4 regions of the Paenibacillus sp. S28 genome follow, and region 2 is predicted to be linked to each of the others. Evidence: riboswitches for the same ligand, from Rfam matches in the RefSeq annotation. Region 2 holds a riboswitch; each other region holds the start of a gene.

Evidence for each region. Region 2 has a riboswitch for cyclic di-AMP ahead of IAE55_RS32930 (C40 family peptidase). Riboswitches for the same ligand answer to the same signal wherever they lie in the genome.
Region 1: linked by a shared signal. The riboswitch ahead of IAE55_RS23010 (hypothetical protein) and the one ahead of IAE55_RS32930 (C40 family peptidase) in region 2 are both predicted to bind cyclic di-AMP.
Region 3: linked by a shared signal. The riboswitch ahead of IAE55_RS10010 (alpha/beta fold hydrolase) and the one ahead of IAE55_RS32930 (C40 family peptidase) in region 2 are both predicted to bind cyclic di-AMP.
Region 4: linked by a shared signal. The riboswitch ahead of IAE55_RS31835 (ubiquitin-like domain-containing protein) and the one ahead of IAE55_RS32930 (C40 family peptidase) in region 2 are both predicted to bind cyclic di-AMP.

Annotation. Positions count from the first base shown of each region.
Region 1 covers NZ_JACVTM010000010.1:179,456-187,530, forward strand. The annotation lists gene IAE55_RS22995 (urease accessory UreF family protein) at 79-738, opposite strand; tRNA gene IAE55_RS23000 (tRNA-Leu) at 991-1,073, shown strand; gene IAE55_RS23005 (glutathione peroxidase) at 1,147-1,641, opposite strand; cyclic di-AMP (ydaO/yuaA leader) riboswitch at 1,952-2,162, shown strand; cyclic di-AMP (ydaO/yuaA leader) riboswitch at 2,285-2,457, shown strand; gene IAE55_RS23010 (hypothetical protein) at 2,595-2,984, shown strand; gene kdpF (K(+)-transporting ATPase subunit F) at 3,126-3,203, shown strand; gene kdpA (potassium-transporting ATPase subunit KdpA) at 3,273-4,952, shown strand; gene kdpB (potassium-transporting ATPase subunit KdpB) at 4,969-6,999, shown strand; gene kdpC (potassium-transporting ATPase subunit KdpC) at 7,057-7,674, shown strand; gene IAE55_RS23035 (Nramp family divalent metal transporter) at 7,741-8,075, opposite strand, start outside.
Region 2 covers NZ_JACVTM010000030.1:4,170-12,244, reverse strand. The annotation lists gene IAE55_RS32945 (4a-hydroxytetrahydrobiopterin dehydratase) at 1-243, shown strand, start outside; gene IAE55_RS32940 (c-type cytochrome) at 327-686, opposite strand; gene IAE55_RS32935 (GNAT family N-acetyltransferase) at 852-1,340, opposite strand; gene IAE55_RS32930 (C40 family peptidase) at 1,562-2,053, opposite strand; cyclic di-AMP (ydaO/yuaA leader) riboswitch at 2,057-2,196, opposite strand; gene IAE55_RS32925 (C40 family peptidase) at 2,574-3,041, opposite strand; cyclic di-AMP (ydaO/yuaA leader) riboswitch at 3,046-3,183, opposite strand; gene IAE55_RS32920 (hypothetical protein) at 3,457-4,299, opposite strand; gene IAE55_RS32915 (M1 family metallopeptidase) at 4,310-6,298, opposite strand; gene IAE55_RS32910 (YwhD family protein) at 6,451-6,960, shown strand; gene IAE55_RS32905 (DNA-3-methyladenine glycosylase) at 7,091-7,756, opposite strand; gene IAE55_RS32900 (PBP1A family penicillin-binding protein) at 8,014-8,075, opposite strand, start outside.
Region 3 covers NZ_JACVTM010000003.1:302,672-310,746, forward strand. The annotation lists gene IAE55_RS09990 (oxidoreductase) at 1-985, shown strand, start outside; gene IAE55_RS09995 (sugar phosphate isomerase/epimerase family protein) at 1,013-1,837, shown strand; gene IAE55_RS10000 (MATE family efflux transporter) at 1,837-3,216, shown strand; gene IAE55_RS10005 (hypothetical protein) at 3,257-3,886, opposite strand; cyclic di-AMP (ydaO/yuaA leader) riboswitch at 4,371-4,558, shown strand; cyclic di-AMP (ydaO/yuaA leader) riboswitch at 4,646-4,810, shown strand; gene IAE55_RS10010 (alpha/beta fold hydrolase) at 4,994-5,809, shown strand; gene IAE55_RS10015 (SDR family NAD(P)-dependent oxidoreductase) at 5,972-6,817, opposite strand; gene csaA (chaperone CsaA) at 7,096-7,425, shown strand; gene IAE55_RS10025 (DinB family protein) at 7,456-7,968, shown strand; gene IAE55_RS10030 (LysR family transcriptional regulator) at 8,027-8,075, opposite strand, start outside.
Region 4 covers NZ_JACVTM010000026.1:10,862-18,936, reverse strand. The annotation lists gene ispE (4-(cytidine 5'-diphospho)-2-C-methyl-D-erythritol kinase) at 1-764, opposite strand, end outside; gene IAE55_RS31860 (small, acid-soluble spore protein, alpha/beta type) at 1,031-1,210, opposite strand; gene veg (biofilm formation stimulator Veg) at 1,345-1,620, opposite strand; gene yabG (sporulation peptidase YabG) at 1,858-2,757, opposite strand; gene rsmA (16S rRNA (adenine(1518)-N(6)/adenine(1519)-N(6))-dimethyltransferase RsmA) at 2,814-3,704, opposite strand; gene rnmV (ribonuclease M5) at 3,701-4,255, opposite strand; gene IAE55_RS31835 (ubiquitin-like domain-containing protein) at 4,484-5,653, opposite strand; cyclic di-AMP (ydaO/yuaA leader) riboswitch at 5,924-6,150, opposite strand; gene IAE55_RS31830 (TatD family hydrolase) at 6,356-7,126, opposite strand; gene IAE55_RS31825 (HD domain-containing protein) at 7,185-8,075, opposite strand, start outside.

The sequences.
Region 1 (8,075 bases), on a different contig from region 2:
AGTACATACATGGGAACAGAAAAGGCACTTCGCTGCGGCAGGGCAGAGCGGAGTGCCTTTGTGGTGTTGGTAAAGGGTTCACGAGGCGATATGGGAGTCGTTCTCCTGGATGTTGACAAGGTCTGTGGGCAGGGAGTCTTTCTCCGCTGTCCATGCGCGCTCCATTTCAGCCGTCCATTTGCCGGCCAACGCTTTGGCGTCGTGAGGCGGAATGCTTAGCGAGCGGGCAGCGAGCTGGATGCATGTGCAGACCGCAGATTGCATATAGCCATAAACGGTGTGGTCGCGGCTGGACCCGAGCTGATAGTTGACATAGGCATGCGCCGTGGCCAGGCAGACGGGAGACAGCTCCTTCTGCGCGAGTTCGTCAAGAACCTTCAGATTGAGCCAGGGGTACAGAGCCTGGGCCAGTTTCAAAAGTCTTCTGCCCCGTTGGCGCACCGCTTCATCATTTTCATGTACAGCGATTCTTCCGAGGATGTACCGGTCAATTATGGCGATCTGACGGATATCCCGTTGGTCGGCAGCTGCGTAAATCGCCAGAATGGCCGCGCCGTCTTGGCGGACCAAGCGATTCATCATCGGATGAAGGATGAACCCTTCCAGCTCTTCCTGGCTCTGGATGCGCCCTTCTGCAATTCGGGTTTGGAGGTCAAACACATGGCTGAAGCCTCCAACCGACAAGTCGTTATCCAGCGTTTGCACGTAATCGAGCAGTTTGGTGCTTTTGTCGTTCAACACGGTCACCTCCAGATTATCTTATGATAAGAAATATGACGTGAATTGCAGATTGAAATCATCGAGCACTATTATTTGTAAGTTAATATTACATAAATATAATGATTTGTCAATGTTATGGCGACTTATTCAGTATATTCGTTGGTTTTTATGTTATATAATATTACATATATGATGTTCTAGTGCATTTCCCTTTACAATTCGGATGATTTTGTGTATAATAAAAAAGTTCGCTAAATGAACTTTGGATATGCGGTAGTGGTGGAATGGCAGACACGCTATCTTGAGGGGGTAGTGGGCGTACGCCCGTGGAGGTTCGAGTCCTCTCTACCGCATCTATGAACACAGAAAGAAGCTTCCTTGGAGAAATCCAGGGAAGCTTTTTTTGCTTTGTGGCATGTTGTGTCACTATTCGCTTTTTCGGGATGCAAGCAGCTTGCGGATGTCGTTTTCGATTTTGTCCGGTGTCGTTTTGGGCGCGTAACGCTTGATGACCCTGCCCTTGGAATCGACCAGGAACTTGGTAAAGTTCCACTTGACCGCTTTTGATCCGAGCACGCCCGGCGCTTCCCGGGTAAGATATTGAAACAGTGGATGGGCGTTGCTGCCCTTGACGTCGATCTTCTCAAACATCGGGAACGTGACCCCGTAATTCATCTGGCAGAATTCGCCGATCTCCTCGCTGGTACCTGGCTCCTGATTGGCAAACTGGTTGCTCGGAAAACCGAGAATTTGAAAATGATGGTCGCGGAACTCGTCGTACAGCTCCTGCAGCCCGCGAAACTGCGGCGTAAATCCGCATTTGCTGGCCGTGTTCACGATCAGCAGCACGTCACCTTCATATTCCTTTAACGATACCTCTTTGCCGCGCAGCGTGTTCACTTGAAAATCGTAGACGCTCACTGCCATCCTCCTCCTTTTGTGCTGCTATGAATCATCATCCAGCCGAAGCATTTACCAAGCGCACAATTTAATTTTAAACGATTGAACTGTAATGTCAATGCGGATATTCCTGCGAGCCAGTGTCCCTGAATGACCTGGTTTTCATAAATGCGCCAAATCGGGAGCATGGAAGAGGTAGAAGTCAAAAAGCCAAAATGTAAGCGCTAATAAGGTCCTGAATGTTCCAAAATTCGCGGTTCATGATTTTTAGACTGCCTTTACAGCTTGGAAGGAGCGGGTGTATGATTCAGAGCGTATTCAATACAGTTTCCATTACTAATCGCTGAGTTTCCGCAAAAAAGCGCGGAAATCGGGGGAACCAAACGCGTGCCATGGAGCAGCGAACCGGTGTGAGAGTCGGGGGTCTGCTGCCAGCCGCAGGGGTGAATCCCGGCTACGGATGCCATGGATCCGGCCGGGTAGAGCGACTCTCACCGCTCGAATCCGTCAGCTAACCTCGTAAGCGCCGTTTGAGAGAGGAATGATGAAACTTGCGACCCGAATAAACTTTCGGATCACAGGGGGATCAGCTGGCCTCTGTGTTTTTTTTACCCTTTTTTAGCTTACTGGAACAAAAGAGAGCATTCATCACAATCACATACACTTATCAATAACGCTTAATTCCGGCCGGAAACGGCCGGGAGCGGGGGAACCACAGCGGCCGCCTGGAACGGAAGCCGCCGGGGTGAATCTTTCCGGTACGGTAAGTACCGGAAGGTAGGGCGACTCTCACGCCCGAATCCGACAGCTAACCTCGTCAGCGTAACGGGAGAGGCAGCACTTGTCGTGCGCATGTTGAATATAGGACGATCCTATTTATATTCGTCCACATTCAAGAAGCCGCGGGAAAGGTCCTTCTTTCCCTGCGGCTTCTTTTGCGTATTCGCGGCTGCCGCACAGGAGGAGCCTTTGAAATGGACAACGTCGTCATTGTGACCGCGCCGAACGAGGCGGGACGCAATTTTATCAAGCTGCTGATGTATTGGAAGAGGCCCTTTGCCGTTCTGACCAACAGTGCCCGGGAGGAACGCCTCTTGAGAAAAATGGGGGTGCAGCGGATCATCCGGCTGAATACGAATCACGCGGAGGATTGGGTGGTTCCCGAAATAGAGGTCGGCAAAATCTTTCTGTTTGAAAGCAGCCTCAACCTGACCTGCCGCTATTTGCAAATCTGCCGTCCCTGGACGTCGGAACCGGTATATGTCATTACGCAGAGGGGCAGCTCACCCGGCATTTACCGGGGGCTTGGTGCAGATCACATCATTTATACCTTAAACGGCGAAGTCGGATTTTTACTGAAATAAAGATGATTCTAACCATGCAAAGGAGAGACCGGAAACGATGATGGATGTATATATGATACTTGCACTCGCTGCCACTTATGGCGTGTTCTTGTTATTTCTTCATTGGTGCGGCCGAGTGGTGGAAGAAGGGGGCAAAGACCAATGATTGTCGTTGGAGCATTCGCCGTGCTTGTCTTTATCTATTTGGTTTACGCCTTGATCCATCCGGAAAAATTTTGACCGGTATTTTAAATCTGTAAGCCTCAAGGGGCCAAAGCAGAACATGCTCGTAAGAGGGGGAAGCCAACCTTGGATATTTTGCAAATTTGTATCGTGATTTTCGTTCTCCTGCTGCTCGTGAAGCCGGTAGGCACTTACGTATATCATATGTTTTCCAATGAACCGAATCGGACGGACCGGATCTTTGGCGGCGTGGAAAGAGTTCTATACCGGATCATCGGGCTGAAGCAGCGGGGCAGCATGAATTGGAAAAAGTACGCGCTCAGCATGATCGCAACCAATATCTTTCTGGTAGCGATCAGCTATATATTGCTCCGAACGATGGGCGCCCTTCCGGGCAACCCGAGCGGCATCGGCAATATGGAGGCGAGTCTGTCCTTCAACACGGTCATCAGCTTTATGACGAACACGAACCTCCAGCATTACAGCGGAGAGAGCGGCATGTCTTATTTTGGCCAAATGATCGTCATCACGATGATGATGTTTACCTCGGCAGCCTCGGGCCTGGCTATCGCGATTGCTTTTATGCGCGGCATCACCCGCAGGGGTGAGGGGCTCGGGAACTTCTTCGAGGACTTTATCAAGGCGCATGTCCGCCTGTTCGTGCCGCTCGCCCTCATCGTGACCCTGGTGCTGGTCGGGCTCAAAGTGCCGCAGACGCTGGAGCCGCTGCGGGCCGTGCAAACGTTGGGAGGCGGCGTGCAGCAGATTCCGCTGGGTCCTGTAGCCTCGCTGGAATCGATCAAGCACCTCGGAACAAACGGGGGAGGTTTCTTCGGCGTCAACTCGGCCCATCCGTTCGAGAACCCGAGCCCGCTGACCAACGTGATCGAAATTCTCAGCATGTGGACGATTTCAGCGTCGCTGCCTTACACGTTCGGACGGTTCGCCCGGAACAAGAAGCAGGGCTGGATGATTTTCAGCGTCATGATGACGCTGTTCGTAGCGTTCCTGTGCCTGACGTATTTCGCGGAAAAAGCCGGCAACCCGCTGATCAACCAATTGGGAATCAACAGCTCGGCCGGCAGCATGGAAGGCAAGGAGGTGCGCTTTGGTATCGCGCAGTCCGCGTTGTTCACGACGGTCACCACTGCCGCAACGACGGGGTCGGTCAACAACATGCATGATACGCTGACGCCTCTGGGGGGACTTGCGCCTCTGGCCGAAATGATGCTGAACGTCGTGTTCGGCGGCAAGGGGGTCGGCTTCGTCAATATGATCATGTATGCGATCCTTGGCGTATTTATCTGCGGCCTAATGGTTGGCCGGACGCCGGAATTTTTGGGCCGGAAAATCGAAGCCCGGGAGATGAAGCTGATCGCGGTGGCGATTCTGATGCATCCCTTCATTATTCTTGCGCCGACGGCGATTTCGTTTATGACGCACCTGGGAACCGACGCCTTCTCCAATCCTTCGTATCACAGCTTGAGCCAGTCGCTCTATGAGTTCACCTCCTCGGCGGCGAATAACGGCTCCGGGTTCGAGGGATTGGCGGACAATACCGTATTCTGGAACGTCAGCACCGGTCTGGTGATGCTCCTCGGCCGATATATCTCGATTATCGCGCTGCTCGCCGTTGCAGGTTCGCTGGCGGTGAAGCAGAAGGTCGCCGAGACTCAGGGCACCTTCCGGACGGACAACAAGCTGTTCGCCGGCATTTTGACCGGAACCGTGCTGCTGATCGGGGCGCTGACGTTCCTTCCGGTTCTCGTTTTGGGGCCGGTCGCCGAATTTTTAACACTTAACTAAAGAGGTGGAGCAAGTCATGAGCGGACAACGCAAAAGCATGCTGTCTGGCGGCATTGCCAAACAGGCGCTGAAAGACAGCTTTATGAAACTGAACCCGGCCGTAATGATGAAAAATCCGGTCATGTTCGTTGTGGAGGTCGGCACCTTCGTGGTGCTGCTGATGGTTCTTTTTCCCTCTTATTTTCATACCGGGGGACGGATAGGGTTTAATCTGACCGTGTTTCTGATATTGCTCTTCACCGTCCTGTTCGCGAATTTCGCGGAGGCGCTGGCGGAAGGCCGGGGCAAGGCCCAGGCCGATACGCTCAAGAAGAGCAAAAAAGACATAACGGCGAACAAAATCGTTGGCGGCGAGATCAAGGTCGTCAGCTCAGCCGAGCTGCGCAAAGGCGATGTCGTCATCGTCTCCCAGGGCGAGATGATCCCGGGTGACGGGGAAGTCATCGAAGGGCTGGCATCGGTTGACGAATCGGCGATTACCGGCGAATCGGCACCGGTGATCAAAGAAGCCGGCGGCGATTTCAGCTCGGTCACCGGGGGAACCCGCGTCGTCAGTGACCAGATCAAGGTGATGATCAAAAGCGATCCAGGCGAATCGTTCCTGGACCGGATGATATCTCTGGTCGAAGGGGCGGCGCGCCAGAAAACACCTAATGAAATTGCTCTTAACACGCTGCTTACAACACTAACGTTGATATTTCTGATCGTGGTTGTCACGTTAGCGCCAATTGCCAAGCATTTCGGGATTTCGCTGGATATCCCGGTGCTGATCTCCCTGCTCGTGTGCCTCATTCCGACGACGATCGGCGGGCTGCTGTCCGCCATCGGCATCGCGGGCATGGACCGGGTTACGCAGTTCAACGTGCTGGCCATGTCGGGGAAAGCCGTAGAGGCATCCGGTGACATCAACACGATCATTTTGGATAAAACGGGCACGATTACCTTCGGTAACCGGATGGCGAGCCAGTTCATTCCGGTGGGGGACGCGGATTATGGGGAAACCGCCTATTGGGCAGCCGTCAGCTCGGTTAAAGACGAGACGCCGGAAGGCCGCTCCGTGCTGGAACTGATGAAGAAGCAGTCGATGGAGGTTCATCCGGAAGCGGCCGCCGCTGGAGAGTTTATCGAGTTCAAGGCGGAGACGCGGATGAGCGGCATCGACCTGGTGGATGGGCGGCATGTCCGTAAAGGGGCGGTGGACGCGGTGAAGCGCTGGGTGCTGGCCCAAGGTGGAAATATTCCGGCAGATCTGGATATGGAATCCGATAAAATCGCGTCGGAAGGCGGTACGCCACTGGCAATCGCTGTGGACAGCCGTATTTACGGGTTGATTCACCTGAAGGATACGGTCAAACCCGGCATGAAGGAACGCTTTGACCAGCTCCGGCAAATGGGGATCAAGACGATCATGTGTACCGGCGACAACCCGCTGACCGCGGCTACGATTGCCCGGGAGGCGGGCGTCGATGACTTTATCGCCGAGAGCAAGCCGGAGGACAAAATCGCGGTCATCCGCCGCGAGCAGGCCGAGGGCAAGCTGGTCGCCATGACCGGCGACGGCACGAACGACGCGCCGGCGCTGGCTCAGGCCGACGTCGGGCTCGCGATGAACAGCGGCACGGCGGCTGCGAAGGAAGCGGCCAACATGGTCGACCTCGATTCTGATCCGACGAAGATCATCGAGGTCGTGGCCATCGGCAAGCAGCTGCTGATGACCCGCGGCGCGCTCACCACGTTCAGCATCGCGAATGACGTGGCCAAATATTTTGCCATCATTCCCGCCATGTTCATGGCCGCTATCCCGGAAATGAACGTGCTGAACGTCATGAAGCTCGGCTCGCCGCTTTCGGCGATCTTAAGCGCCTTGATTTTCAATGCGGTCATTATCCCGCTGCTCATCCCGCTGGCGATGAAAGGGGTGGCCTACAAGCCGATAAGCTCGTCGCGCCTGCTCAGCCGCAACCTGCTTATCTTTGGCCTTGGCGGCGTGATTGCGCCTTTTATCGGCATCAAGCTGATTGATCTGGTGGTTCATTTGTGGATTTAGATAGAATGAACTAAAGAAATGGATAAGCGATAGATTATGATAAAGGGATGATACGATATGAAAACGACAGTGACGACGGCGGTCGGCGAAGAAAAGTGGAACGGTTCCTTGTGGGGTGTCGCGCTGCGCACGAGTCTGGTGCTGATCGTCCTATGCGGGATTGCGTACCCGCTGGTGAGCACGGGCCTGGCCCAGCTGATCTTTCCAAGCCAGGCGAGCGGCAGCATGCTTAAGGACAGCACGGGAAAGGTCGTGGGTTCCGAGCTGATTGGCCAGTCCTTTACGGACCCTTCCTTCTTCCAGGGGCGTGTTTCCAGCATTGATTACAAGGCAGAGGGTTCCGGATCGAACAACTATGCTCCATCCAATCCCGAGCTGCTGAAGCGGGTTCAAGCCTCGATCGCGGATTGGCAAAAGAACAACCCGGACGTACCGGTCAGCGAGCTTCCGGTTGACCTGATCACCAACTCGGGCTCCGGGCTGGATCCCCATATTACACCCGAATCAGCGAAAGCCCAGGTACCGCGGATCAGCAAGCTGCGCGGCGTTTCGGCCGATGAGCTGGACCGCCTCGTTGAGCGGAACACAGAGGGCCGGGACCTCGGCGTATTCGGCGAGAAGCGTGTCAATGTGCTGAAGCTGAACCTGGCCCTGAGCGAGCTCGGCAAGTCCTGATATTTAAAAAAAGCCCCGTATCCATGGAATCCATGAGATACGGGGCTTTTATAGTGTCCATCGCAATTAACCGAAAATGGTCTGAACCAGAAGGTACACATTCAGGACAATGATAAATGCCGTCACGACCCAGGCCAATATTTTGACCCAAACCGGATTGACGAATTTGCCCATAAGCTTCTTGTCGCTAGTAAACTTGACCAGCGGAACCACCGCAAACGGCAGCTGGAGGGACAGGATGACCTGGCTCAGAATGAGCAGATCCTCGGTGCCGCTCTCGCCGTAGATGGCCGTCACGATGACCGCCGGGATGATGGCGATCATCCGGGTGATCAGCCGGCGCAGCCAGGACGGCAGCCGCAGGTTCAGGAAGCCCTCCATGACGATCTGTCCGGCGAGCG
Region 2 (8,075 bases):
GAGGGCCGCTGGATCGTGCGCAAATACGTTTTCTCCAATTTCATGAAGGGCATTTCCTTTGTGGATGAGGTTGCGGCCATTTCAGAGGCTTTTGGCCACCACCCCTTTATTACGATTGATTATAAAAATGTGACGCTGCGTTTGACTTCATGGGATGAAGGCGGGATTACGTCCCTGGATGTCAAGGAGGCTCACCAATTTAACGAACTGTTTGAAAAAATGCGTTCCGGCGAAAAAAGGTAACGAGAATAATGCAGCAAATAAAAACACGCTTTGCGATGAACGTCCCGTTCTTCCAAAGCGTGTTTCTGTATGCGTTACAACCGTTATTTCTTCTCAGCCAACCACTGGGCCACATTGGCGATCTCTTCAGCTTTCAACTTGTCTTTAAAGGATGGCATGCCGCCTTTACCTTTAGTGATAATGGTGTAAATCTCTTCAGCGGACAGTTGGCTTCCGATCTTTTGAAGGTTCGGGCCTACGGCACCCTGAAGCTGATCCCCGTGACAGCTAATGCAGCCCTGTGCTTTAATCGTAGATTCGGCCGCTGCGGCGTCCATCGTAACTTCCGGCATGGTCGGCTTCTCTTCTTCCGCCACCTGCTCTTTGCCTGGAAGCGTAAACATGAGCACAATTGCCATAACCACTGCGATCGTTAATACACCGCTCATGATCCATTTTTGCATCCGTTTTCGTCCTTTCTATGTAAACTGTCATTCTTCATTCCTTCATTATAACGGAACAAGCCATCACATCAAATAGTTTGTGTCAAAAAAGCAAACGAATCCAAACTTGGGGCCACCAAAAATACACAAATTTGTACCATTTTTATGATGATGGAATTTTCAAAGTTAGATCCCTTCATAGACCATACAGTGAAACAGCTGTTCACCTTCAGGGGTCAGCTTGGGGTAGGTATCAGCGATAACAAACCCCGACTTCCCGTAAGCCCGGATGGCCCGCTTATTCCATGTGTGCACTTCAAGGTCGATTTCGTCCCCAGGCCGTTTTTCCCGGGCTGCGCCGACCACAGCCTGCATAAAGCTCTTACCCAGCCCCTGGCCGCATAAATCAGGCCGCATGCCAACACCAAGCCGGGTCACGCCTGCCAAGGGAAAGAACTGCGCGAACCCGCACAAGGTATGTTCAGCATCCAGGACGGACACATACTGGCTTTGCCTCACCTCAGGATCACCAAATTCGACGCCAAGCGCCTCCATCTGATCCCACGGCAGCCAGCCGTATAAATCGTATGGAGGTTCGTACGCCCAACCGCAGACGGTCTCAGCATGCTCCCGGGTCATGGGAACGATCATGAAGCTCTCATGTTGGAGGTTCATGTGCAGATCTCCCTTCCAGACCTCCCTGTAGGATTTGAACATTAGAGAAAAAATATTCCGGATTGCCGCAGATATCTGTTTAATTCCGGAATATAGGGGTAAATGAGGAGTAGCGGGCGGGAATGGAAGGGTTACCCATTTCTGTCCGCAAAAAATCCCGCAAAAGGAGATTTCGGCAAAAATCTCATTCTACGGGATCTCGTACCCTTGCTTTACCTGCATTACTGGACGTCATCTACGTCCTCGGAATCGACGGCGGCGGTTTTGTATTTATCCGTACTCATGATTCGTTTGGCGCCAACGTAGCGGTTGACGTAGTAGCTGTCGCTCAGAGAGCTGATGATCACACCGCGAGAAGTGGAGGCATGTGCGAATTTTCCGTCGCCGACGTAAATTCCGACATGGGATACTCCGGCTCCCGATGTATTAAAGAATACCAAGTCGCCTGCTCTCAGATCACTGCGGGATACGGCCGAACCCATGCTGAACTGGGATCCAGACTGATGGGGCAGATCGATGCCCAATTGATCAAATACGTACATTGTAAATCCCGAGCAGTCAAATCCGCTTGTTGTGGTTCCGCCCGTTCTGTACTTGGTTCCGATCGCACTGTCGATCACTTTATCCATCTTGGAATCCGCGAAAGCGCTTCCTGTGCCGACCGTGAGCACGATGGCGAAACTCATGACTGCTGCTGCAAGTTTCTTCTTCAAGTAAAATACCCCTTCCGGCGCCTGCGAGGTTAGCTTAAGGATTCGGTAGAAGGCCCCCTATGATCCCTCTGAAGCAAGATCAATTCACCCATAACTGGTTCCCCCGCTTTCCTTAGTGTGAGGAAATTCGGCATGAACTTTTTACACTATGTATAATTCCCTGTTACTTCTTATTCGTTCGCAACTTTGTGTCAGGTAAAGATTACAAAGTTGTTACTATCGCTGGGACTATTGTAACAAAGGAATCGGACTTTGGCAATTGTTTCTAACAGAAAAAGAAGATTTGTAGGAAAAATTATAGGAAATGATGTTTATTTGTTGGACGAGTGGGTAAAAGAAATGACAAGGGTGGAAAAAACAGGAGAAAATCGTGGATTTACTCGTTTAAAAAATTTTTTTGAAATGCTGTTACCTTTTCGGTGGTTCGTACGTCTAATAAGTAACAACAAACCCGCGGGGCGATTTCGGCAAAAATCAGCGGCGCGGGTTGTTCTGGATATGCATTGTTTTCGAGAGATAATCAATTGTAAACCGCAGCTTGGTATTTGGCCGTACTCATGACCCGTTTGGCGCCAACGTAGCGGTTGGCGTAGTAGCTTTGGCTCAGTTTGCTAATGGTAACGCCTTTCGAAGAGGACGCGTGCGCGAATTTTCCGTTGCCGATGTAAATGCCGACATGGGAAACGCCTGCGCCTAGGGTGTTAAAGAAAACAAGGTCTCCTGCTCTCAGCTGGCTTTTGGAAACAGCGGTACCTGTTTTATATTGCGCAGCCGATACACGCGGGAGGGTTAACCCCAGCTTTTGGTACACGTAACGGGTAAAACCGGAGCAATCGAAGCCGTTCGTAGTTGTTCCGCCGGTTTTGTAAGAAACGCCGATCGTGTTGTTAACGATGTGATTCAGAGATGAATCCGCAAATACGCTGCCGGTGCCCATGGAGAACGCAAGTGTAAGGCCCAGCGCTGCGGCTGCCAACTTCTTCTTCAAAAAAATAAACCCCTTCCAATGCCTGCGAGGTTAGCTTAAGGATTCGGTAGAAGGTCCCCTATGATCCCTCTGTAGCGAGATCAATTCACCCAAAATTGGATCCCCCGCTTCCTGGTGCCCGGGAATTCGGCTCGTGATGATTGCACCGGAAATGGACATGCTGACAAGTTACCTATAATCGTACATACCAATCAAATGAACGGACAAATGATGAAATCAGTTACAGCAAAGTCAAAATCGTTACAGCAAAGATTACAAAGTTGTTACTAAGTTCGTACTCGGATTATTTTAACAGAGGATTTATACTTTGGCAAATGGTTAACAATCATTTTACAACAAAAACCCCGCCTCTTTTCAACAGAAAGAGACGGGGTTCTTCTTTTATCAGCGGATTAAAGTGATGACAAAATTTTAACTATTCCGAAATATTTTTTTTCGTACGGTTCATTTGCTGATGCCACAAATCATATTGGGAGGAGATATTCCATAATTTAAAGATACAGCTGACCATATGATAGCCCTGTTGGATAATCAGGGTGGCAAGCCCTGCCCAGATCAGAGAGACGCTGCTGGTAATGCCATACAAGAGCAGGCTGACCGCGCCCAGCAGAACGGATATACCGATGACCGGCAGCGCGCTTCGCAGGCAGATCCAGAGCGAGGAGAACATGCTGGTTCCACCGGTTTTGCCAAACTGCATGAACAGAATCATCTGATGGACGATGTAGCAGTACAGAAGCCAGACTGCAATGTACGGGATGCAGTGAAGCAGCTGGGCATGGTTTTGGATCGCGCTGAGCAGGATTGGATACATCTTCGGGATCATCCAGTATAACGGAGCGGCGATAAGCACCCATTCGATCAGGTGAAAAAGAAACACCGTTTTGCCGTGCAGCTTCATGCCCTGGAAGAAAAACAGTCCGCGTTCCCCCTGATGCTCCCGGTGCAGGCCATAGAAGATGCCCGCGTGGATAAAAGGGGTCAGCAGCATGCGGAGGGCGACCATCCCCAACAGAACCCACAGGTAGGTATGCACGGTGCTGCTTTGGGTTAAGCTCATTTGTCCCTCCACATAATAGAGGACTTGGCTGAGTTCGGTCGGCGGGGGATCGGGATACCGCATCAGCAGCGGCACGACCGCCGAATCGATCAGACGGTACAGGAAGTAGCCCCAGAGCAGCTGGTACAGGAACATGATGATCATGACATAAAATTGGTCTTTGACGCTTTTCCAACCGTTAACAATATAGGATTTCACTGCTCTCACCTCACCAGGACAGACTTCCAAGCAGGGTTTCAATCAGCTTGGTAATGCTTACGTTCCAGCGGAGGAGCACTTTATGATCCATGTCCGCCTTCAGGTAGTTGTTCACATGTTTGTTTTCCAGCACGATCGTATAGCCGGGATCGATCATGGCCCAGGCCAGCGGGGAGCTGTATGTCAGCTTGAACTGGGTGCTGGCGTTCTTTACGTCCCAAACCTTTTTGATCTGATGCCCGTCCGTAAACGTGAACAGAATCGGCACCTGCGGCAGATCGCCGCCCTTTTTGCTGACCTTCACCATAGAATCATACCGGGGCTGCGCCGAATCTTTATCCTTGCGCACCGTAATTTCGTCGACCGAAAAATCCGCCATCTGGCTGCCGTATACATATTGATCGAAGAAGGTTTGCCACGACTTGCTGGTTACCTGCTCGACCACCTTTTGAAAATCAGCCGTGGCAGGATGTTCGAAACGGTATTTCTTCGCATAGGTGGACATGATTTTCTTCATGGTCTGGGCGCCGGTCAGCGTCTCCATTTCTTTCAGGACCATCTTGCCGCGGTAATACACGTTCAGTGCATATTGATTCTGCGACGTATATTTCCAGGCGTCCTGGGTCAGCGGCGCAGGTGAAGCGATGAGCGAGGACTGAATCGGCAGATTGGGGATGACGCCGTATTCCTGCTCCATCAGCTTATCCTCAGCATAGGAGGTGAAGCCTTCGTCCAGCCAGGCCTCCTCGAACTCGTTGCTGGCGATCATGCCGTAGAAGTACTGATGGCCGATTTCATGGATGACGGTCCGCTCGAGGTCGTAACCCGGGGAGTCGTCCTTGGCCCCGAAGGCCGTAATCAGCGTTGGATACTCCATGCCGCCTGCCCCGTTGCCTGCTTCGGGCGGAACGACGATAGATAGAGTGGAATACGGATACTTCCCGTACCATTTGCTGAAATATTTAAGCGCGGCCTTGGCGGCGTAGAAGTAGCGCTCCTTCAAATCCTTGTGGGCGGGATCGAGATACAGCTTGATCCGGACCCCGGGCACCTCCGCTGAAGAGAACGGCTCCTCGGCGACGATAAAGTCGGGGGATGCGGCCCAGGCAAAGTCATGTACGTCGTCGGCGTAGAACTGATAGATCTTCTCGCCGTTCTTGATCTGTGAGTTCTGCACCGGGAAACCGGTTGCGGCCACCGTGTAGTTCTTCGGTACGTGAATGCGGACGCTGTAAATGCCGAAATCGGAGTAGAATTCCGAATTGCCGTGGTACTGGTGCAGGTCCCAGCCCTCGCTCGTCCGGCCGCGCGTTCCCACGGGCTCGTAGACGGCGATTTTGGGGAACCATTGCCCGGCCATGACAAAGTTACCGGCGGTCCCCATTCGGGCGAAGATTTTGGGCAGTTGGACTTCGAATTGCATGGACAGCGTGATGCTTTCACCTGGTTTCACCGGCCGCGGAAGACGCACCTTCATCAAGGTCTTGTCCTTCGTATTGCCGTCATCCGGCTGCACGTATTGAATCCGGTGCATCAGCGACAGACCGTCGGCAGTCTTCATCGCAGTCAGTGTCATGGACCCAAAGCCGTCGGCAGGCATCGTGTCATTGCGCAGCTTCCCGCCGGATTCCTTCATAAACGTCGTATCCATGGAAGCGAAGGCGTTCGGATAGAGGTGAAAATACAGCTCGTTTACCGTTTTTTTGCCGGGATGAGTCCAGGTCAGGGTCTGGGTTCCTTTAATTACCCGGCTGTCCGGATCAAGGGTCGTATCGATGTGATATTCCACCACCCGCTTGCTGAGCACCTCCGCGGTCGGCTGCTGAACGCTCTCCATCGGTGACGGAGGCTTGTAAGCCGCTGGAGGCTTGGCCTGATCCGGAGCGTAGGAAGGCATGGACTCGGGCGAATCCTTAAAGACGAACCACAGTGTTCCCGTAATCAGGAGTACAAGAACGAGAAAGGATAAAAAGACGAGTTTGGCGCGTGCTGGGGCCATATACGAATACCTCCCGTTGACAAGCATCTACAGCATGTATATGTTGGCTTTCCAGCGATTATTAGTTAAAATAAAATTAAGTTGGACGGGTATCCACAAATCGCGGAGGCGCAGCGCAGCGTTTCTGTTTTCAAATAGGAGGAACATCGGAAATGGACAACAAGGAACAGGTAGGCAAGAAGCCCATCGCACTGAATATCGTCAGCGGCAAGAGCAAGCACAAGATGGGTTTTGGGGCAGGCTCTATCGATCTGAACAACATTTCTCCGGTCATTATCGACCGCGGCGAAGCCGTCATCGATATCGGAGCAATGCACGCCAAGAGCAAGCCGGAGCGCCGCATTCGCTTTACGCCGAACCGGGAGGAAGTCCCGAACGGACGCCAGGTGTGGATCGTATGGGTCGCGGTGGACCGGAACGAGGATGGACAATTCTACGGCGGTGCCACGGCCAGTGAGATGTGGATCGATGAAGAAGAGAGACGCGGCTGGAAAATCCTTGCCGATCACGTGAACCGGATGGATGCCGCGCTGAAGCGGAAATTTATGCTGGACGAATTGGGATCTGAGGAAAAGACGCTGCTGAAGAACCTGCTGGTGTCGCATAATGAGCAGTGGTGGGAAGCTTCGCCGGATGAGCTGAAGAAGGCGCTGGAGGTATAGCGTAAATCGCGGGCTCTTCTCGTTATAAGAACAAAGGACCTGTTCCTGCTGACGGATGTATCGATCCGTGGGCAGGGCAGGTCCTTTTTTGCATGGCATGAAGGGACAGGGTCTCGTGTACAGTACGGAATTAACCCCTTAGCGAAAAAGGCAGCGGCTCAGGGGCTTTGACCGACACGTACGGATGGCCGTCGATATAAAACCGCCACGGCTTGAGGGCGTACTCCTCCGCGTAATCAATATTGATCCGTGGAGACTGGATGATCGGGAGCTCATCAGCCCGGTCGCCGGACTCAAGCCGCAGCGGGCTGTCCGCATGACCGAGCGCGCAGCCGTTCAGGCTGCGGTCGATCCGCAGCGCGCGGCACAGCTTGCCGGGGCCGTTGCACAAGTTGGCGGCTTTGCCGGAGACGCTGCCCCGGTACCGGCGCATCAGCTCGGCGTCATGCCCGCTTAGCGGCTCCACCGCCCGGATGAGCACGGCCTGCGGGTCGTCCGCATCGCCGACGACAACGTTGACGCAGTGGTACATGCCGTAGATCAAATACACGTAGGCCAAGCCCCCGGCGGCAAACATCGTCTCGGTCCGGGCGGTGCGCCGGTTGCCGTAGGCATGGCTCCCTTTGTCTTCGGCGCCGCCGTAGCTCTCGGTCTCCACGATCCGGCAGCGGATTTCTCCGTCTTCGGTCTCCCGGACCAGCGTCTGGCCGAGCAGGCGGGGCGCGGCTTCCAGCGCGGTCATGGCGAGGAGCGAGGGGGAGATCAGCTGGCCGCCCTCGTTACCCCGGTTCATCATCAGGATCACCTCTTCGGGTTAGTTCATTCTATATATATAACCGGAATTCAGCGCGAAAGGCAAAAGGTAACCCTGCAAAGCATGGCTTGAATCCTTGGTCCGGTGTATCGGGCTCCCTGGGACAGGGGGCCGCCAAACCGATGCACTTCAATAGAAGGAAAAAAAAGGGAGCGGCTTTACCGGCTCCCTTTTTCAAATATGGTTTTCGGGCAGTACTCAGCCTAGTCTAGCCCCCGTACCTTTATAACGCGCTGCGTTTAGTCAGTCAGCCACCGCTTAAAGTCGGACCACCAGGAGTGTTCTTCGGCCTTGTTCTTCA
Region 3 (8,075 bases), on a different contig from region 2:
CACGGCCGTACCGGAGCTGGAGCTGGCGATGATCGTCCAGCGGAGCGGCCATTCGTGCCTGCAGGCCTACCCGTCCGTCCGGGCTGTACAGGACGTCCGGGAAGCCTATGAGGATCCGGACATCGACTTGATCGTCATTACGACGCCGAGTACGGCGCACTATTCGTTTGTCAAGGACGCCCTGCTGGCCGGCAAGCATGTCGTCGTAGAGAAGCCGTTCACGCCGACGACGGAGGAAGCGGACGAACTGATCGCGCTGGCCCAAGACAAGGGGCTGGTGCTCAGCGTGTTCCATAACCGCCGGTGGGACGGCGATTACCTGACGCTGCAGGAGGTTGTCCGCCGCGGTCTGGTCGGCCGGATCACCGAAGCGGAATTTCGCTGGGACCGGTTCAGCCCGAATGCCGATCCCAGCCGCTGGCGGGATGCGGGGGCCGAAGGGTCCGGGACGTTCTATGACCTGGGCGTCCACCTGATCGACCAGGCGCTGACGCTGTTCGGGCTTCCGGACAGCGTGCAGGCGGAGGTGCGGACGCAGCGGGAGCGGACGCTGGCCCCGGACTATTTTGACGTATCGCTGGGGTATCCGGATGGGCTGAAGGTGTCGGTGAAATCGACCCTGCTGGCCCGGGATCCGGCTCCGAGATACCGGTTGTACGGGACGGAGGGTTCGTTTGTCAAGTATGGAGAAGATCCTCAGGAAAATCTGCTGAAGGCCGGCAGGCTGCCGGGATCGCCCGGATGGGGCGAAGAGCCGCAGGAGATGTGGGGAAGCCTCGTGGCCAGCCGGGACGGCCTGCAGTTTACGGGGCGTCTGAAGACGATTCCGGGATGCTATGACGCCTATTACCGCAACGTGGCGGAGGCTATCCATGGTGTGTCGGAGCTTGGCGTAAAGCCCGAGCAGGCCCGGATGGCGATCCGTGTCATCGAGCTGGGCATGCAGAGCCATGCCGAGCAGAGAAGGGTGCCATTTACCCCTTAACTACTTACGGAAAGAAGGAGATCAAGCTTGTTTCCTTTCAAATTGTCATTGAATACATCTACACTCCTGCCTTACGGACTCGGCGTCAAAGAGCAGGTCCGCGTGGCGGCGGAAGCAGGCTATGAGGGCATCGAGCTGTGGGTACGGGACATTGAAGCTTACCTTGCAGAGGGTGGCGAGCTGCAGGAGCTTAGACGGTATATCGAAGATCATGGACTGAAGGTGGCGAACGCCATCGCCTTCTGGGCTTGGGCCGACCGTGACCCTGAAGCGAGACAGCGCGGCTTCGATCAAGCGGAGAAGGAAATGGAAATGCTGGCGGAGCTGGGCTGTCTCGCGGCTGCGGCGCCCCCCTTCGGACAGGTTGCCCACGTCACGCTGGACGAATTTGCCGCTTCCTTTGCCAAGCTGGCCGAGTTGGCCCGCCGGATCGGCATAGAGCCCTATCTTGAATTCTGGGGAAAAGCTGCCCGGCTGAACAGCCTGAAGGATGCGATTTACGTATCTCAAGCCAGCGGGGTGGCGGACGCCAAAATTCTTATCGATCCGTTCCACATGTATACCGGCGGCAGCGAGCTTCGGGACCTTGAAGGCTTGCCTGGGAACCGGATCGGCATCGTCCATGTGAACGATTATCCGGCGGCTCCGTCCCGCTCCGAGATCCAGGACGCCCACCGGGTATTTCCGGGAGACGGCATCGCTCCGTCCGGAGCGCTCGCCAGAACGCTGGCGGATGCGGGATATGAGGGCTACCTGTCGCTGGAGCTGTTTATGGACAGCTACGGCGGGTTGACTGCGCTGGAGACCGCGAAGCTTGGCATCGCCAAGATCCGGGAGGCTTACGGCCTGTAATGTCCAGATCCATCGCGGGAGACAACCCCGTTAGCAAGCTGTCGCTGCTTGCGATTACGTGGCCGATTTTTGTGGAATCGGCCCTTCAAATGTTTCTCAGGACATCGGACACGTTCATGCTGAGCAAGGTGTCCGACGGCGCGGTTGCTGCAGTCGGCGTCGCGAACCAGATCATCATGTTTGCGGTGCTGATGTTCAATTTCGTGGCGCTCGGCTCCGCGGTGGTTATCTCGCAGTATTTGGGTGCCCGCAGACAGCATGAGATCGGCCGGCTGGCCGGGTCCTCGCTGGCGCTGAACTTCCTGTTCGGCCTGGTCGTGAGCGTCATCGTCATGATGCTCAGCGGGCCGCTGCTGCGGATATTCGACCTCGATCCTTCCCTGTTCGGACAGGCGGAGAAGTATTTGCTCATCGCCGGGGGCGCCCTGGTCATTCAGGCGCTGCTGACCGCCGTCACGGCCATGATTCAGTCTCATGGATTAACCCGGCAGACGATGGTTGTCACGATCGGCATGAACGTGCTGAATATTTTCGGCAATTACCTGTTTATTTACGGTCCCGGAGGCTTTCCGAAGCTGGGCGTCGTCGGGGTGGCGATATCCACCGCCTTTGCCCAGTGCGTCGGGCTGGCCGTCAATCTGGTGCTGCTCCGCAAGGCGGCGGGCGTCTACATCCGCTGGAACGACCTGTTCGTGTGGAGCCGTGAGCATATCGGGAAGGTGCTACGCGTCGGCGTGCCGTCCTCGGCCGTGTCCTTGTCGTACTCCGCCAACCAGTTTGTGACCACGGCCTTTATTTCGTCGCTTGGGGCCAGCGTGCTGGCAACGAAAATTTACACGCAGAACATCATGTTCTTCGTCATGATTCTGGCCGTCTCGCTGGGCCGGGGCGGGCAGATCATCGTCGGGCAGCTGGTCGGCGCAGGCCAGAGGGAAGAGGCCTACAAGCAGGTGATCCGGAATTTGATCCGGAGCGAGCTGATCACGCTGGCGGCCGTCGCCGTGCTGACGCTGTTCCGGCAGCCGCTGATGAAGCTGTTCACGACCGACCCGGACATTATCGCGATGGGAGCGGCCCTGCTGCTGCTGAGCTTTCTGCTGGAGCCGGGGCGCAACTTCAACGTCATCCTGGAACGGTCGCTGCAGGCCGCCGGCGACGCCCGGTCCGCCATGATCGTGTCCATCACGGTGACCTGGCTCTTCAGCGTGCCGCTGACGTACCTGCTCGGCATCCATTGGGGATACGGCCTGTACGGTATCTGGGCAGCGTTTATCGCCGACGAATGGCTGCGGGGCATCCTGCTCTGGGTCCGCTGGAGGAGCAAGGCCTGGCAGCGAAAAGCGCTGGTGCAGCTTCGCAGCGAGGAGCAGGCGCTGTAGCCGCCCGCGCAGGCAGCACAAAAAAACCGCCACTCGGGGATTATCCGGGGTGGCGGTTCTTTGTGCTGGCGCCGAACAGGGACAGATATGCCGAGGAGCGGCGGATCAAGGCGCGGGTATCCGTCGGGAACTCCGGGCCGAGCAGCGGGAGGCGGTTGACGGGAGCGTTCGCCTGGACTTCCGTATCAAGGTCAGCCGTCAGGCCGGAGATCGCAAGCGACGTTCCTCCCCCGATCCGCAACGATGCTGCGGCTCCTTTGGCGTAAGCCGTACGATTCAGCTCGAGAAGGCCGGCATCAAGGGATCTTCCCATGTGTTCGGCTGTTGTGCGCGCGGTATGCTGCTCCAGGCGTGATCTGACATCAAGCAGCGCCATCAGCGCGAGCGGGTATTGATTGTGGTCCGGCTGCTTCAGAATGTGCATGGCCGTCGCGGTGATGGCCTCTTCCAGCGTCAGGCCGCAAATATAACGCAGGCAGCAGCCCCACCGTACCAGGTCGAAGGCTTGCTTGCCTGAGCACAGCAGGCCCTCGGCAAGCCCTTCCTCTCCCGAGTAAGGCAGCTTTACAATGCCGATCCGGCAGTTTTCCAGCCAGCCCAGGCTGTGGTGCTGGTACCTTGGAAGATCGATTTCAAACAGTTCGATGGTGGAGATCAAAGCCCGGTTCATCGTGACATCCTCCTTGACCGTGATTTCATGGATACTCCCTGCCGTCTTGTTCCGGATCGTCACGGCCAGTAGGGTTCCATACATGTGTCCGATTGGTAAACTATCCGAATCATACGTCCAAGGGATATCTTTGGCAAGAAGACGAGGCGGATTTTTTTAGATCAAAACCAGCATCTTTCCAGTGCAAAGTCCAAAATTCCGGTAAAAAGCCGCTTTTTTTCAGCCTAGCGGCTTCAGCCCTACTCCGGCATTATTTTCCGATCCAATGGGCGGGTTCAGCCATTTGAATGGCTTCCCGCCTTCAGTTATCCAGCAAAGCTAAGGAAAGCGGTAGGAAAGGCCGTAAAACAATGATTCCTACGGATTAGGACCCGTTTTCCCATCAGATCCCCAAATAAAGCAGGGAATCGTATCGTTTCCCTGCTTTACAGTTCGCCGTCCCAGGCGTATATTCATTTCATCATCCAATAGAGTAAGATTTGCGACTTGATGAACGCTGAATTTTCCGATGAAAAGCGGGGGAACCAATCGCAGTCCTCGTCCCACGGAGCTTTATGCTGGGGCTTGCGGCTTGCAGGGGTGAATCGGAGGCAGGATAACGCCTGTTTCCGTAGGGCTACTCTCACGGCCCGAATCCGTCAGCTAACCTCGTAAGCGTAGTTGAGAGCGGAGGAAACTGTGATTTGACGAATCAACACAGGGTATCTGCTCTGTGTTTTTCTGTGCGCTCATTTTGAAGGATGAAGCGTGTACATGGAATATGTCTATTCGCTGAATTTCCGCCGGAGGGCGGAAAGCGGGGGAACCGGTCGTGTCTGCAGCATCCGCTGCGGCCATATGGGGTGAATCTCGAAAGTGATGAGTAGGGCTACTCTTGGGCCCGAATCCGTCAGCTAACCACGCAAGCGTGTTAAGAGAGGCAGCTGTTATTCATGCAGATGGCAAGGCTTATTCGGCCTTGGAGTTGGAAGCATGGAAGAGTGTCCTCTTTCCGGTGCTTCTTTTTTGTTGTTTAAACAAGGAGAAGCATCGATTCCCAAGCGGGCGGCGCCCGCGATTTTGCACAAACAGAGAAAACAGGTTATTTGGGAGAGAGGAGAACATGAAGTGCCTCAGATACAAGTAAACGGAACCACGTTATATTACGAAATTCACGGCAGCGGCACGCCCATTGTGTTCATTCACGGGCATTTGTCGTCCCATCATATGTTTGAGCCCCAGGTCGAATATTTCAGCAAGCGGGCAAAGGTGATTGTGCTGGATCTCCGGGGTTACGGCAATTCGGGGAAGCTTGACGTGGAGGTCGGGCACATTATGGAAACCCAATGCAGCGATCTGTGCGAGCTGCTCAATAAGCTGCATATTACGCAGGCGACGCTTGTCGGCTGTTCCAGCGGAAGCGTGCTCGCCCAGACGTTTGCCGCCCTTCATCCGGACCGTATCAGCGCCCTGGTACTCGTAGACAGCTACTTCGCGGGATGCTTCGGGAAAAAGAACCATTTGCTGAATATTTGCGAGGCGTGCAGCTGGCTTTCTTATTATTTGCCTGCAGAGTTTTTCCTCCGGTCGCTGCGGGTGACGTATAACCGGTGGAGACCGGTCTACAGCATCCTCCGCAAGGAGCTGTACCACAAGCGGCCGACAGAGTCGATCAAGCAGCGCATGGAGCTGCTGCGTATGGAGATGCCCGCCAATTTGGCGCGGCTGCCGATGCCTGTACTGTGCGTCGCAGGCAGCCAAAGCGAGTGGTTCGTCAAGCAAATGCAGCGGGCGGCCACCCTTTTCCGGCATGTGCAGCTGGCGACGATCGAGGATGCGATGTATCCGACCCATTTGTGCCAGCCCCATGCATTCAACCGCATGCTGCTGAACTTTTTGATGGACCAGCATATTTACCGGACTCGGGAAGCCTATGGAGGATAGCCCGCGGTCATGGGATTTGCCTCCTGGAAAGAAAACCGCATCTTGAATCGCACTGGCCTTCACTCAAACGATCTACTCGCTGTATTAGGCAGCAAGTTAACCGCCCGATAAGAAGGCGGTTAACTGAGCTCTAGCGAGTATTCGTTTTTTCAATGAGACTGATTATATTAAAAAGGGAGGGATGAACCGTCCATCAATATCGGTGAACCCGTATTCCTGGGCAAGATCACCAGCCTGTAGTACCAGTCCGTTTTTCAGTTTCACTTCATCATCCCCAGCTAGGGCTGACACCGCTCGCCCTACGTAATACGGCGACTCCGTGTGTTTCAGAGCATCAACCTCCTTCCAATGAGCTTCATCTGTACCGAAGTTCCTTAATACCAGTTCTGTTCTCATCCAGCCAGGGGAGACCGCTACCACGGTTATTTCAGTGCTTTTGAGATCATGAGCTAATCCGAGCACTGAGCGGTTAATGGTATTCTTGGCGAGGTCGTAATAGAAAGTTCCTAAATACTTATCCTGATCCTGAAATGTGGTATGTACGATCAATCCAGAATCAGCTTCCAGCATAAGCGGAATCGCATAATGGTTTGTCGCTATTTGTGGGCGTACTCCATTCTGAAACATCGCATCCCACATGTTCAGCGGATATTCCCAGAATGGTTTGGATTGTAAATTCACTTCCAAGTCATGCAGTCCCCAGACGTTATTCACTAGGATATGGAGCCGTCCTTGTTCCTGTCGGATTCTCTCGATCAAAGCTTGTGTATCCTCATCACGGGTATGATCGCAACGACATGCGTACGCCTCTCCTCCATGACTTCGAATCTCCTCCACAGTTTCATCGATACTGCCTGGAAAACCGTGTGTAGTCGTGCCTCGTAAACTTCTTCCGGACACATAAACTACTGCTCCGGCTTTCCCAAGTTCAACGGCAATCCCTCGTCCTGCTCCCCGGCTTCCTCCGGTTACAAGAGCGATTTTCCCAGCGAGTCTCTTCAAGTTCATCTACTCCTTCGCAGTTATTTATTTCACCATACTAAAGTAATGCGTCATTAACTGTCGTATTTGAGGATGAACGATTGATTTTTAGAATAAATGAAAAGGCAAGCTTGAAAGTTAGGCATATTGCTAATTTGTTATTTGCGGCTATATCGATAAAATACGTTATGGGAATCTGGGCTGCGGTGTGCAGCCTTTTTTTAGGTTGGTGAAAGTGCTTTTGCCATTGACAGGCAGGGATATAATGGAGAGATATAATCATGGCATAAGAAGGAGGAAAAGTTGTGGCAACCATCGAAGATTTGATGAAGCTGGACATTCGCATCGGAACGGTGGTCAAGGCGGAGCCTTTTCCGGAGGCGCGCAAGCCGGCGCTCAAGCTGAGCATTGATTTCGGGGAGCTTGGAGTCAAGCGTTCCTCGGCCCAGATTACGAGAAGGTATACCCCGGAGCAGCTGGTCGGCCGCCAGGTGGCCGCCGTCGTTAATTTTCCCGTACGGCGGATTGCCGGATATGAATCGGAAGTGCTCGTTCTAGGCGGAGTTCCGGAAGAGGGCGATGTGGTGCTGCTGGCCCCTGATGTGCCTGTCGGCAACGGCACGCCCATTGCTTGAACATTTTACAAAACGAAAGGATGGATACCGATGATTCTACGCCCAACGAAGGATGACTACAACGAAGGTTTCGCCAAGTATGTCTCTCTCGTACCTGAGGGGAACCTCGAGGAGATTCTGAACGGGTCTTTGAACCGGACGACCGCGTTTTATTCTGCACTGACGGAAGAAAAGGGGAACTACCGCTATGCGCCAGGCAAATGGAGCTTGAAAGAGGTGCTCGGCCATATTACGGATAATGAGCGCATCATGTGCTACAGGCTGCTCCGTATCGCCAGGGGGGACACCACGCCTTTGACCGGCTATGACGAGGAAGTGCTGATGGAAGGCGCAGCCTTTGACCGTTTCTCCATCGCCGAGCTTCTCGAGGATTTTGCCGCCGTTCGCCGCTCCACGCTGACGCTGCTGCGGAGCATTCCGGACGAGGCCTGGACCCGCAGAGGTATCGTGAACGGTTATGAATCCACCGCCGCCGCTTGGGCGTATATTCTGACCGGACATGAAATCCACCATTATAACGTGATCCAGGAAAGATACATATAACTTCCCAAGGGTCAAAATTGGGCCGATTGCCGGCCATGCTGCGCGCCTCGAGCTCGCACTATGATTTGAGGCGCTCCTCGGCAAGATGAATAAAAGCCTGCGCAGCA
Region 4 (8,075 bases), on a different contig from region 2:
CCGAATACGGTCGGCCCGCTGCCTGACATCAAAGCCCCGTCCGCGCCGAGACGCAGCATCCCTTCCTTCAGCTGCTGCACTTCGGGATGCAGCCTCAGCGTCACATCCTCCAGCACGTTCCCCAGGCGGCTGCATACGCCATGAAAGTCTCCCGCTTCGATCGCACGGATCATTCCTTGGGCCGACGGATGCTCCTTGACCTGCGCCGCTCTGAACTTGCCGTAGACCTCCGCGGTCGATACGTTAATCGGCGGTTTGGCCAAAATCACCCAGCACTGCAGCGGATTCGCCACAGGCGTCAGCTTTTCACCCCGCCCTGTCGCCAGTGCGGTACCTCCAGTCACGCAGAACGGAACGTCCGATCCGAGCTCCGCACCCAGTTTCTGCAGCTCCTCTACCGGGATGTTCAAATTCCACAGCCGGTTCAGACCACGCAGGGTGGCGGCGGCGTCGCTGCTTCCTCCGGCCAGACCTGCTGCTACGGGGATCTTCTTATCCAGGTGGATATGCACCCCGCTCTTGACGTCATACCGGTCCTTAATCAGCCTTGCGGCCTGAAACGCCAAGTTCTTCTCATCCAGCGGGATGTATCCCGCCTGGCTTGAAATAATAATCGTATCCCGGGGCAAAGCCGACATCTCCAGCCGGTCCGCCAGGTCAACCATCGTCATAACCATTTCGACCTCATGGTACCCGTCTGGCCGTTTATGTAATACATCCAGCATCAAATTGATTTTGGCCGGTGCTTTTTCGTAAATTTTCAAGGCGTTCACCCACCCTCAAGATTCCCTCTATCTGGATTGACACAAGCCGCTTCGAATCCTTGGGCTCAATCCGAAATCTGGAATGAACCTCAAGCATTTTTTCTCCTGGGCTCAATCCAGAGATCTGCAACTTCAAATCATTATATCAAACTGAACCAGTCAAGTCATTTTCCGTTTACAGACAAAGGGCGGAGCGGACACAGCCTTGAATTCAAAAACGGAGAACCTCCCGCTTGGGAGGCCTCCGCCGGCATTGCTGGTGTGAATCAGGATTTACGTGCGGCGGCCTGTTCGGCGAGCTGGATCGCTCTTTTTACCATGTTGCCCGCATCCTTGGCCTTAATACCTCCCCAGCCTTCCTGCTGGACAGTTTCGTAAAATCCCAAATCCTTTGCCAGCTCATTCTTCAGCTCATCCGACATGACACTGCGGCGTCTGCGGCTCATGAACATCCTCCTTTGGTTCCATCGGAATTAGGCTGCTGCCATAAGTATTATCCCGCTCCCTGCCGCTCCTCATTCCATATCCCCCTGCCAACTAAAAACAGCCCTCCATCAGGAAGGCTGTTTTGTCATTAAAGTTACGCTTTCTCCAACTCGATCCGGGTGCCGGTATTATCATCGCAAATAATAACCTCCACGGATTCCGTAAGAATATCGGCATAGCTGTATGAAACACGTTTAAAGGTTTGATGCTCTTGATCCAATTTCACAATAAAAACAGATGGGTACGTTTCTTCCAAAACACCAGTACGCTCGACGGTCTTGCGACGACCACCGTTAGCCCGAAGCGAAATCTTCTGACCCACGTGAGCTTCGAGATTGCGTTTGATTTCCAACAGCGTATTTTTAGCCATTGTCGACGACCACCTCTTTCCTTGTCCATTATAACTCGAAAAGAAGGTTTTGTCAAATCAAAACAATAATTATATCAGCATCAATTTTATGTTGTCAACGAATTTTTTTGCGGAAACCCAGCTCATTTCTGCTTACACCCGGATAACAACAAAAAACCGCAATCCGCCGGCAGATTACGGTTCCTGCATTTCGTTATACTGTCAGGTCAAGAGCTTTGCATGGCATTTCCGGACATGTTAAATGGCCGACGGCGTCACCTTAAGCTTGGTTAAGTCGTTCAGCCGGGGCAGGCCGATCCGGTAGCTCCCGCGGGTTTCAATGCCCCCGACGCCCTGCGTGCCGCTGATCGTATTGTGAAGCACATCCGTCATATTGATCGTATCTCTAACCGATGTAAACGACGCCTTGGCGGCAACATATACCGGATCCAGGGCATGAATCAAGATGCGCCCCGGGGAGCTGGCAAAGTTGGCTCCGGCCTGCAGCAGCGCCTCAAAGTGCGACTGGCATGCGCCGGCGATAATCGTCATCTGATCGTAATGGCGCTCAAACTGGCGCGCCACCTGAATCGCCCTGACGAAGTTCTGCGAGTTTTTATAGCTGTTCAAGCTGTACAAATCATGATTCTGGCGATGCTTCAGTACGCCGTCATGACCCGTGATCACCACAATATCAGGCCGGACCCGAGGCAGCAACCGGTACAGGGCGTCCGCCATCCCGGCCTCATTCACATAATGGCCCTCGGCCGGAACCCGAAGCTGCTCATACAGACTCAGGCTCTTTTTTAAATAATTCGGATCTCCATCCAGATGAAGCACCTTCCCGGGGACTTCGAAATAAGCCGGCTCAGCTGTTCCCCATTCCCCGCTTCCGCTCAAGGTGGCCTGATTCCGCTGGGTCTGCTCCTGACGGTGACGTTTCAGTAAACTGAGCGACTCGTTTGCTCTAATATTTGCTTTCTCGGTTTTTTCGCTTACCGGCGCATAAGGGACCCTTACCAGATCATCGAGCGGGGAATCCGCCAGAAGTCTGAACTCCGTTCCCTTAATCACCGCTTCGTCCCTGCGCAAATCCTCGACGCGGAACGCGATATCGCCGCCGTAGGATCTGCGCACGACCAGGTCTCCAATATTCATGAACATCACCCCTACCCCATGGTATGGGCGAATCCCCCTATTGGTTCATCTTTTGTTTAATTTAAGCCGATGCCTTCCTTCCGCAGCAGGTTGCTAAGCACGGCATATTCCTCAATGCTGAGCGTCTCGCCGCGGCGGGACGGGTCGATTCCCGCTGCATGCAGCAGCTGATCCAGACGCTCCCGGCCCTCTGTGGGGAAGAAGCGGCTCTTCAGATTGTTCGATATCGTCTTTCGCCGCTGAGCGAACGATGCTTGTACCACCTCGAAGAAATGCCGCTCATCGTCCACCGCAACCGGCGGCTGTTCCCGCACGGCCAGACGGATCACTGCCGATTCCACGTTCGGCTGCGGAATGAATACCGTCTTCGGCACGATACACACCAGCTCCGGCACGCTGTAATACTGCACGGCAATGCTCAGGCTGCCGTAATCCTTCGTGCCCGGCCGGGCGGCCATCCGGTCCGCCACCTCCTTCTGGATCATCACGACGATGTTCTCCAGCGGGAGCCGCTCCTCCAGCAGCTTCATCAAGATCGGCGTCGTCACATAGTACGGAAGGTTGGCCACAACGCTGACTTTGGATACGCCGGCAAAATTACTCTTAAACAGCGCAGCGAGGTCCGTCTTCAGTACATCCCCATGATGAACCTTTACGCCGGGGTATGGGGCGAGAACCTCCTCGAGGATCGGAATCAGCCTCTGGTCGATCTCAACCGCCGTGACGGCCCCTGCCTGCTGGGCCAGCTTTTCGGTCAGGGCGCCGATACCGGGACCGATCTCCAGGGCACCCTTGGTGGAATCAAGTCCGGCCGCATCCACGATTTTATTTAAAATATTTTGGTCGATCAAAAAATTTTGCCCCAGGCTCTTCTTGAATGAAAAGCCGTGGCGCTGGATGATTTCTTTGGTTCGCCTTGGTGTGGCGATGTCGTCCATGCCGTTCACGTTGTCCGGCCTCCTTCATCTTCGATACGGGCAAGCGCATCCGCGAATTCTTCGCGGGATATTTGAAATATAGCGAGTCGCTTATAAAATTGCTTGCCATTGCAGTAGCCGATACCGAGGAGGTTGCCCATCGCCATCCGCCGGGCGGCGGCATCCGGGTGCACCAGCAGCCCCGCCTCCATCAGGTCCTCCATGTCGATCTGGCTTTCCGCGCCCTCATAAGAGGTGTGAACCCGCTCCAGAGCTCTGCGGATCGCCGCAGGCGAGGCGTTCTCCACACCGATATCCCCCTTGCGGGTCGCATCGGCCTCCGGGATAAACGCATGCTTGCAGCCGGGCACCTTGGCCGAAATGATTTTGCGGATTCTTTCGCCGGCGTGGTCCGGGTCCGTCAGCACAATGACCCCCCGCCGCTCCTGAGCCAGCGCGATCCGCTGGAGTATACGCGCATTGATGGCCGAGCCGCCTGTCTCGATCGTATCGGCATCCACCGCCCGCTTCACGGCCACGGTATCATCCCGGCCTTCCACCACAATGACTTCTTTAATCATGATTTCCTGTCTTCCTTTCGAGTACATTATACCCGTCAATGCCGCCGGACAGCCAAGTATCCCTGCAAGTGGGCATAACCGTGATGCCTGTTCAGGTACTTTGCGGGGTCCCGGTATAGACAAACTGCTGTAAATTAACAACAAAAAGAAGAGGAAAGCTCCTCTTCTTTAGCATGACATTTTCATGATCATAATACTATAACATTAGAATGGCAAAGTAAAACGAAATTAGTTCAGCTCCGGTTTGACCGGACCGATCACGTACACCTTAAGGCCGGATTTACGGCCAAAGTTGCGTGCCTGCTGGACGGAATCGTAGTATATATCGATTTTATTTCCCTTAATGGCTCCGCCTGTGTCTTCCGCACGACGGAAGCCAACGCCTTCAATGTAAACCCACCATCCCAAAGGAATGACGCTTGGATCAACCGCAATCGTGCGGCCTTCCGTGACGCGTGTTCCTGTGGCGGTGCGTGTGCCGACTCCGGACTCGCCAGACGAATAAGCGGTCATGGATACTTTGATCAGCTTCTTGTAGGAAAAGTCAACGCCAGCCTTGCTGACCCGGTTGTTACTGCTGCTGCTGACCTTCTTCACCTTGGCAGGGGTAGAAGAAGCTTTGGCAACGGCTGTTTTGACTTCGGTCACTACGGGAACAGGCTTTTTCTTCGTGCCGACGGCAATGACCTTATCCTTGGTCACCGTCTGCACTTTTTTGCCCACCATTTTCATGGACACCAGCTTGCCGTCTTTGTACTTCTTCTCAATGTACTGCACCATGACGCCAGGAGCTCCCTGCTGAATCACCCGCGACTCGCCTTTGTAAATGCTGGGGTCGGAGGTTTTGACCACCCGGAAGGGGAGGGATTCATGACGCTGTACCACTTGTTTGTTCATCCGGACGATCCGGATGTCCGTGTTGGTGGAGACCGCCGTTTCGACAGCCGGAGTCACAATGTCCGTTTCCTTGACTTTGACGCCGGTTTCTTTCAGCACGTCGCCGACCGTTTTGGCCGTTGTATACAAATGCTTCGTTGCACCATCAGCCGTCACTTTCACAGGACTCGCGCGGTCGATCACGACCTTGTCGCCGTCGGATATAGCCCCGCTCAGCGGCATCGATATTTGGTCCTCGGGTTTCAGACTGATTTCCTGCTCATCCAGCATTTCTTGAAGTAAAGATGTATTGGTCTGTACAGATTTCATTTGACCGTCTACTACCAAATAAACTTGTTTTCGCGATTGACTGTACACGAGCAGCAAGATCATCAGGGTAACCGCGATTGAAACGATAGCTGCAGTGGAGATCTGGCGCAAATTCTCATGCTTCCATCGCAATGCGTAAGACATGCTGGAGATTTTTGAATCATGGGTCTTCTCTGGTTGGAAAACGCCCACTTTCTCGATCCTCCTTCATAGCCTCGCCGTCTAGAGTTATGCATGATTGTATTTGACGCGACTATACTCAATTTTTTACAAGAACCCACAGAAAGCATGCGTTCTTGCACCATGAACCAATCTCTCCATCATGATTTGTCACCTCCTGTTATACAACAGTATGATGACTGCCTCTCCTTTATTCAAAACAAAAGAAGCCGATAGAAAAGAGCTTACGAGGACTCTTTCGTGGCTTCCGGATGTCTGAATATCGGAATTGTCATGCACGAGGGTACCTCTCTTTATCCGCTTACGGGGTTAGCTGTCGGGTTCGGGCGAAAGAGAGCCGCCCTATTCGCGTCCTTACGCTCATGGCGTAAAGCCGTTCAATTCACCCCAGAGACCCAAGAAAGAAATCAAATACGCTTGCGGGCATGGGACCACTTCCGGTCTGTCATGACCCGCTCCAGTATTGGTTCCCCCGTTCTCCCATGCGGGAGACTCAGCGAGACTGGTTCATGAAAGCTGCGAAGGTAAGACCTTAACGACAGCTCAATGATTCACTGAAAAGATGATATCCTGTTTTGATGCATGTTGTAAAGCAGTAATCAACCACGTTTATTTGAAAAAGTGGTTAAAAAAATGTAATATTCGGCGTTTTGTTTGTTAAAATTCTTTAATCATTCGCTCATGCTCATTTTTTCGGCTGTTTTTCTCCCGATTTCACACAATTCCAAATCGTTCCAGCCCATTTTGGGTGGTAATCCGGGCAATTTCCTCCAGGTCAACCCCCTTAATCAGGGCTGCCGCTTCAGCGACCAGACGGACGTTTGCCGACTCGTTTCTCTTTCCTCGGAAAGGATGCGGCGTGAGATAAGGGGAGTCGGTTTCGATGAGCAGCCTGTCCATCGGAACCTGAGCTAGGACCTCTTTGGGAACTCTGGCATTCTTGAACGTAATCGGTCCGCCAAACGAAAGATGGAAGCCCATATTCAGGCACAGCTTCGCGGTTTCCCAGCTCCCCGAGAACGAATGCATGACGCCGCCGACCTCGCCGGCCTTCTCTTCCCGTAATATTTTCACAATATCCTCATGGGCGTCCCGGTTATGTATAACAATTGGCATGTTGAGCTCTCGGGCCAGTCCGATCTGCTGGCGGAGGACCCGGTGCTGCACATCCTTCGGCGAGGTGTCCCAGTAGTAATCCAGTCCAATTTCACCGATGGCCACCACCTTGGGATGACTGCATAAGGATGCAATCCACTCCAGATCGCCTTCCTGCATAAAAACGGCGTCCTGCGGATGCCAGCCTATGGCCGCATATATAAAATCATACGTTTCCACCAGCTTCATCGTCGATGGAATCGTCTCCCGGTTAAAGCCAACGTTGATCATCCGGGTTACACCGGCTTGTACGGCATTGTCAATGACCCGCTCCCGGTCCTCGTCGAATTGTTGCGCATCCAGATGGGTGTGCGTGTCGAACAGTTCCATGAATTTGAACTCCCTTCTTGTCGGTACCCCATGTTCCTTTTCGTACGGTATTTTGTCATTAAAGCTTGAAAATGCGAGAAATCGAAGGAGAAAGATCGGTTATCGCCTTTTCTAGTTTATCTTCCGGATAATACAAGTGATATTTCCCGCGGTGAATGCCGCTGATGGAACGGACAATATCCGACACCTCGGATATTTCCCGCAGCTGCTCCTGGCGGTCGAGCAGTAGGATCTGTTTCTGGCTCGACTCGTCACCCGGACGAAATACATCGTAAGGAAGATCGGTCGGAAAATCAATCTCCAGATCATATTCTGGGTTCATTCCAGCTTGTCCAAACTCCCGGCGGATTTCATCGATCATTTCCAAATCGACGGAGTCCATTTCTACATATTTATACAGTTTACGGTGCATAAATCGGGTGCACAGCTCGCTGAGTATGCGGTCGTCCTCATAGGACCACTGGAGGAAAGCCGTTTGAATCAGCGCCTCGTCCAGCTTCAGATAAGCTTGCACGTCCAGTTTGTCTTCAAAGAGCTGCGGCAGCGGCTCGACCATAAAGCCAAATGGATAACCATCCTGGTACAGCTCCTTGGCCCGCCGGAAAATTTGGCGCAAAATAATTTCCGAACTGCGGGTTACCGGATGGAAGTAGACCTGCCAGTACATCTGGTACCTGGACATTAAATAATCCTCCACGGCATGCATCCCGGACTCTTTGACCACCACTCTCCCCTGGTAAGGACGGAGCATCCGCAGAATACGGTCAATATCAATCGTACCGTAGTTCACCCCGGTGTAATAGGCATCCCGAAGCAGGTAATCCATCCGGTCGGCATCCAAGGGGCTTGAAACGAGGTTCACCACAATCGGTTTATCATAGGTCTTCGCGATGACGGCGGAAACCTTGTCCGGGAAGTCCGGGGCAATCTCGCTCAAAATGTCATTCAC